Regions from separate parts of the Alicyclobacillus fodiniaquatilis genome, predicted to be linked through region 3. Evidence: riboswitches for the same ligand, from Rfam matches in the RefSeq annotation. Region 3 holds a riboswitch; each other region holds the start of a gene.
The links. A riboswitch is a leader RNA that binds a small molecule or an ion and turns the genes downstream of it on or off. The one in region 3 is predicted to bind cyclic di-GMP.

Region 1 (2,267 bases), on a different contig from region 3:
ACTCTTTAGCATCAAAAAAGGAGACTGATGGAATTGTTGTCTTTGCTACATTCGGTTTTTCTCTGAAATAATCAAGAACTATCGAAAACCCTTCTGAGTCAGTCAGTACTGCGCAATTTCCCTGACGCTTTTCTTCGGCAATTTTCCGCATTGCTTCCAAACTTTTAGAGATTGTCTTACCTTCTAACGAAAAGTGTTCTGCTTCTGACGGATTTTTTTCCAAATGGCTAATCAAAAATTGACCTACCACTTGGATATAAGAACTGCTCTTATTGGCCTCCATTTCAGTTCTAAAGTTTAAAATGATTTGTTCTTGCATCGATTTTCCCTCCTTTGAGGAACAGGAACCTGGCGAATTACTGCCCTCAGTGATACTATTATTATATTCCCTTTAAAGGGAATTGTCAAGAAAAAGCCCGTCATATCAACGAATTCAGAAGGAAGTCACGTGTTGTCAATGGGTCGTGGAATACCGCACTGACAGTAATTTTCTGTCAGGAGGATATGCCGCGAAAGCCCATTGACAGCAAGGCTAAGATTCTCCATGCTCTCGGTCTGTCCAACAACTCTGTTGTTGGACCTGCCATGCGGCGAGCTACAGGGGTATATAGGGGATTGGTCCCCTATAGAGCCCTTTAGGGCGGTGGGGGAACATATTTAGAATTGCCAATGCAACCTTTGTGGTGAATACCGAACGCGTAGAGTACTAAGCGGTTGATAATCTACTTCTTTGAAGATGTTTTTGAGATATTTTGGTCAAAAATTTTTCACATATAAGTAAATCGTGGTACTATTGTCTTATTCCATATCAAATATTGTCGAATTTTGACGACTAGGGGGCGATTTTACTCTAAATTTAAGATCATCGTTAGTGGGGCAAACCAGTGGAAACACTGGGACGCAAAGCCATGGGTCTACGGACATTTTGTCTACGACTGCCAGGTTGCCGAAGCCCTCATGGGCCTTTTTTATTTTTTCAGGTATTATCAACCCACACCAGGTGTTGGTACTGCCAAAGGTGATAATGGAGAGCTCGAAAATACGATGAGTGCCAATGTAGCCGACAAAAAGAACATTCCAAATATTTTGCGCATAAGTATCACACCTTCCCAAGGCAATGATACTACAACCTAAAATTGTCCCGCACGAGACTATTTGGGGAGCGCGAGGGGATACGCCGGGTGATCGGGCAGAAAATTAAACAGCTACGTCTAGAAATGGGGATTTCACAGGAAAAACTAATTCACGGTTTGTTTGATAGAACGTATCTTAGCCAAATTGAGCGCGGACTAAAGGTACCTCCACGTGAGACATTAGAGAAACTTGCAGAACGTCTTGGTATACCTGTCCATGAATTAACTGAGTACAGTGAGACCACTGAGCGTATTTCAACAATGTTGAGTTCGGCTCGTGAAACCAAGAATTTGGCTACGATACGAGAAGCTTGGGAGACAGCATTAAAGGTACAATCAATTGAACAGATGGGTGAATGCGTTCTGGCTTGGGCAAGTATCGCTGCAGAACAAGATGCTACTTCAGTTGACCTCCTCGATGCCATCAATCACGTTTTGATGCTGATGAGCAATACAGCTGGTCCGGAGTCATCGTTGGTGCTTCAGATTCTGATGATAAGGGCAAACACATACTATTACTTGGGGATGTTTGACCAAGCTGTTTGGGCTTACCGCAGCCTAGAAATTCGTCATCCACCTGATGAACTATTAGGACGGGTGAAAGTGAGCTTAGGAAGCTCGTTAATGGCTCTTATGCGTTATGAAGAGGCGCTACAACAATTTTCAGAGGCACTTATCGTTGTTGACATTACAGACCTAACGCGGGCGCGAGCTCACCAAGGCGTTGGAGGATGTAGCAGGTATTTACGTCTATGGGAGCAGGCTATACAACATTTGGAGAAAGCCTGTGTACTATTTGCCGGACTAGAAGAGGAATATCGGTATGTTTTAACAAGACATTCACTTGGAATTCTTTTACTTGATAAGTTCGAATTTGATAAAGCACGAACCATCTTTGCTGAAGTTCAGACGTTTTACATAGCACACGAGATGAGCTTACATCTCGCTGAACTATACGAGGAAATGGCACGTATCGAGTTTTATAAAAAGAACTATCAGCGAGGGAATACTTGGTGTAATCGTGGTTTAAAACTGCTCGATGGACTTAATGGTCCTCTGGCAGGCCGACTTTTTCTATGGAAGTGCTGGTCTTTTTATATCACAGGCAAAACAGCACTTGCAGAAGATGCTTGG
Region 2 (2,267 bases), on a different contig from region 3:
GTCCCCTGTTGAAAAAGGCACCGTAAAATCTCGATATTGCCGATTCTTTAACAGACCGATGACGGTTCCCTTCGCCTCTAGTTTTATCGACCTTTCCTCATTTGCCCGCATTAAAATTGGATTGGGATGTCCAGCGGAAGTATAAGTGAACTCCCCAGATCCGACATGGAACACACCGCAGAATAACGTGGAAAAAGCGTGGAGGCGCGTCATATCTTTCTGCAGCGAGTTATTCAATTGCCACACCAGTTCACTAGGTGTTCGACTAAAATTAGTCAGAATGCGCACTGTAGACCGCACCATCACCATCAATAGTGAAGCAGGGATCCCTTTTCCCATCACATCGCCAATCAATATCCAGTACCGTCCATTGCGCTCATCATAGATAAAATCGTAATAATCACCACTCAGACGATAAGCCGGAATAGACAGACCCAAGCACGACAGTTCACTGCAAGCTGGAATCTCATCATCTAACAGCATTTTTTGAATCGTCTCAGCCGCCTTTACTTCGTCTGATGAGTGTTCTATCGATTCCAGATACTTCTCAAACTGGTGCTGCAGTTCGTTCGTTCTCAATGGCTATCCTCCATTCAAGCCATGCAGAATATCAGAGATACCCATCTCATCTAATATTTCCATAATATAAGGTGGAATGGTTTCGACCGTAATGTTGCCCCCGTCTTCCCTCAGTTCCATTACAGAGCGCAATAGAAGTCCGATGCCTGTAGAATCGATAAAATGAACCCCGCTAAAATCCAGTGATATGGTTTGATCACGATGCTGTGCAATCTGCACCAAAACCTCATCAACTGTTGAAAAATCCACTTCACCGACCATTTCGATGACTATCGAATCTGCAGAACGATTTTTTATCTTTACCGACAAACTCAAGTGCCTAACCCCCCCGTGCAACTCACTAACCAACCCTCTTTAAATCTGTACAGAAAATGAGATTGCCGTTTCACAATTCCCTCGGGGCACATAAATAAAAGCAACCCCTAATCAATGAGGTTGCTTTACCAGAATTGTATTTGGTAGCAACCCGGCGATCGTAGACAATGTCCTTAGACCCGTAGCTTTGCGTCTCAGCGTTTCCACTGATTTGCCAAATGACGATTTATAAATTGTCTTCCTTGCGTAAATCTCCACTGTGATTTGAGCATTCCACAATTGAAAACATCGAGGCAGAGGATCTGTGAGGCAAGAAGATACAGTCATATACTGTCTTTCATCACTGAATCCTTAACACGACACCATTTCATTCGACAAAATGAGACACAATCCTCCACATGTTCAAAGATATCGCTAGAAAATACAGGAGAGGCACCACTTTACAAATGAATAATATTTCTAGATAATTTGTACAAAAGTAGACGTCTCGTTACAATAATGGTGTATTAGCGTTGAATGAACGGGACGTTCGAGCCGTGTTGGAACGACTTTTATCAGATGTCTTGGGATATGAACCGGATCAAATTGACCGTGAACCGGACCACGCAGACTTTCTCCTTTTGTATCGCGGCGTGAAATTGATGGTCATTGAGACGAAGGATTGGGACGTCTTTCACAAACAAGAAGCGTTGGACGCTGCACTCCTGCAAGCCTGCACGTACGCCGAACGTCATCGGGTTCAATACATCGCCGCGTTTGACGGAGTGCGTCTAGTGTTAGGTGAACGCGCTGGAAATGAAATACGCCTCAAAATCGAATTATGTATCGATGAAGATGAACCACACGAAAACCTGTTTTTCTTCTCTCACTATGGCTTGTCTAAGTTGCCAAAAGACGTGATGCGCGCATTGCCCATCTCCCCGAATGAAGTCGCGGCTGTCGATATGAATTTATCAGAATACAAAACACATCATGGCGTCAAACTGCACTACTCCTGTTTTGCCTACATTGGAGATCTGCGCGCGAAATCGACATGGAAAATGCCCTATCGAAATGAAGATGGGTCCGTGGATACGCGGCGGATCGACAAAGCCGTAAACTATTTATTTAGTCCTGGTGGATATCGCGGCGCAACGGCGCGCGAGAGCAGTGTGCCTCAAGCGGCACAGCCGGAAGTGGCGCGCAAACTTGCTATCGCCTATCAGGAAATCGGAAAATGGGAAGCTGATTCTGCTTCCAAGTCGGTTCAAACACTCTGGAATTATTTATCCAGCCGCGGAGAGACTCAACTGAACTAGATATCTTGCCGATCCGGCTAGCCTGAACGTACGCCAAACGCGCAAGGGATTACCAAGACGGCAAGATGCACAACA
Region 3 (2,267 bases):
TGCACAAATACACGGCGCATACAGTGACAGATGAAATGGCATTGCGGCAGATGTTGCAGCAAATCGCGCAACAAGGCTATGCCATGGACGATTGTGAGCACGAGGCCGAGGTGCGGTGCATGGCTGCTCCGCTCTACAAAAACAATGTCCTGTATGGCGCGTTCAGTGTCACCGCCCCAGTCTATCGTTTCGATGACGACACCGCAGCACGCTATATTCCCTTGGTCAAGGCATGCCAAAAGGACATCCTGGCGAAACTCCCCTGAACTTCAGCCACAGGCACAGCGAGCGAACTTAACGAATACGCGATCTCGCTTGCAAAAAATAGGATAAGGCGACACCGAGTGAATCAATCACCATGTCGTACAGACGTCCATCGCGCATGAAATACAATTGAAAAATTTCAGTTGTGATGGCAAACAGCACGGTCACAATCGCCGCTGCATTGCGACGGCGAAACAGTTTGACCAACAGGGCATCCATGATCAAGAAACCGCTGAAATGACCGATTTTTTGGATCAACCAAAACGGGTGCAACGGATGAAGATCCAATTTCAGCAATGATTTGAAGTGGGGGTGCGGCTGGAAGTGAAAACCACTGATGTGCAAAGTGAATGGATCAAGTGAACAAGTGAAATAAAACAACACAAAAGCCCAGGCAACCACAAAAAACACACGCTGCTGCACTGGGAACCACCCCCGCTCAAGCTATCTTTACAAGACTGTATGAAGCGACTTGCCTCCATAAGATGACGAGCATCAGATGGCACCCTGCATGAAATATGATCATTCTACCACAACTTGCTAGACAAGCTTACTTGCCGCCGCTAAAATGAAGGCGTCACACACATACGAACGAAGCAAAAATTCTGAAAAGGGATGACGCAAAGCGATAGGGGCTCATTCAGTTTCCTGATATGCCAGCTAGTTGCCGTATTTATACCTCCGTTATGTCGTGTGCAAATAGGAGAGGTGTGTCACACAATGGTATATGTATGGATTGCATGTGCTTTTATCGTCTGTGGAAGTGCTTGCCTGTTAGCAATTGCCCTATGTGTAGTCGCCAAAAAAAATGACTCGGACGGTAAAGCGGACATGTAAAAATCGCCAGGCCCTGTAAAGCACGCGCCAGCAGGATGGTGTTTTGACCGAGACTTCAGTTGATTTTGCAATCCCATTTTCCAACATATTCAATCCTATTGCTACTGACTTCTATGTAAAGTGATACTTGCGCGCTCTTTTGCACCCCAAAATTCATAAATTTCACTCCATATTCCTTGCAGGATATTGGGTATTCATGTCGAATTTTGGGGATTAGCTGTGTCCAAAGTGACGAAGGGGTGTGTCAGATTTTGAGCATTCGCAATCGCGGTCGCAAGCCGATTGCACAAACCAACACGAGATCTCCAATTACAGAATCATATAGAAATGTAAGGACAAACATTCAATTTGCGAGTGTGGCTGATACCACAAAGGTGATACTGATTACTAGTACAGTTCCGAGCGAGGGCAAGACATCGACCTCAAGTAATTTAGCAATTGTATCAGCCCAAGCGGGGAAACGTGTTTTACTGATAGATGCAGATATGCGTAAGCCGCAGATTCACCAGGCCTTTCAAATTTCCAATCTAGCTGGCTTGACCAGCTTATTAATTAAGGAACATACTTTTGCAGAGGCTGTCATTGAATCTGAAACGCCAGGGTTGTTTATTCTGCCGAGTGGTCCGATTCCGCCGAACCCCTCTGAGATTTTATCCAGCCAACTATTTAGCGACTTCATCGAACAATGCCAAACAGAGTTTGATTTGGTTATCATCGACACGCCGCCTGTGCTGACCGTGACGGACGCTTTGGTGGCGAACCGAGTAGCCGATGGCGTGCTATTTGTCATTGATTCACAAAGAACGAACAGAGTGCACGTAAAAAAAGCCGTCCATGCATTACAACAGATAGATGCACGCATTTTAGGGGTAGTACTCAACCGAATGAAACGCTCAAAAGGCGATTTGTATTATTATCAATATTACGCTTCAAACGCCAATTAGCGTTTTGATTCGAGAAGGGGCAGAACATGGAAGAGATAGAACTAAGACAATATTGGGTGATTATTCGCAGGCGTTGGATTATGGTGGTAGCCATACCGCTCATCGCTATGATTATTAGCGCCATTTTTTCATTTTATATTATCCAACCGCAATATGTAGCCAGTACCACTTTGTTGGTCAACCAAGAACTCACCGACAATGAAGGTCTGCAATTGTCGAATA

Region 1: another riboswitch for cyclic di-GMP. It lies ahead of ACFSB2_RS05230 (helix-turn-helix domain-containing protein); the one in region 3 lies ahead of ACFSB2_RS05660 (CpsD/CapB family tyrosine-protein kinase).
Region 2: another riboswitch for cyclic di-GMP. It lies ahead of ACFSB2_RS18070 (STAS domain-containing protein); the one in region 3 lies ahead of ACFSB2_RS05660 (CpsD/CapB family tyrosine-protein kinase).

The regions. Positions count from the first base shown of each region.
Region 1 covers NZ_JBHUCX010000017.1:16,432-18,698, forward strand. Annotated here, with positions in the region: gene ACFSB2_RS05225 (hypothetical protein) at 1-319, opposite strand, end outside; cyclic di-GMP riboswitch class I at 866-951, shown strand; gene ACFSB2_RS05230 (helix-turn-helix domain-containing protein) at 1,182-2,267, shown strand, end outside.
Region 2 covers NZ_JBHUCX010000073.1:36,191-38,457, reverse strand. Annotated here, with positions in the region: gene ACFSB2_RS18075 (PP2C family protein-serine/threonine phosphatase) at 1-579, opposite strand, end outside; gene ACFSB2_RS18070 (STAS domain-containing protein) at 583-894, opposite strand; cyclic di-GMP riboswitch class I at 1,037-1,120, opposite strand; gene ACFSB2_RS18065 (hypothetical protein) at 1,407-2,192, shown strand.
Region 3 covers NZ_JBHUCX010000018.1:40,142-42,408, reverse strand. Annotated here, with positions in the region: gene ACFSB2_RS05670 (IclR family transcriptional regulator) at 1-266, shown strand, start outside; gene ACFSB2_RS05665 (VanZ family protein) at 295-687, opposite strand; cyclic di-GMP riboswitch class I at 850-936, shown strand; gene ACFSB2_RS05660 (CpsD/CapB family tyrosine-protein kinase) at 1,353-2,045, shown strand; gene ACFSB2_RS05655 (YveK family protein) at 2,072-2,267, shown strand, end outside.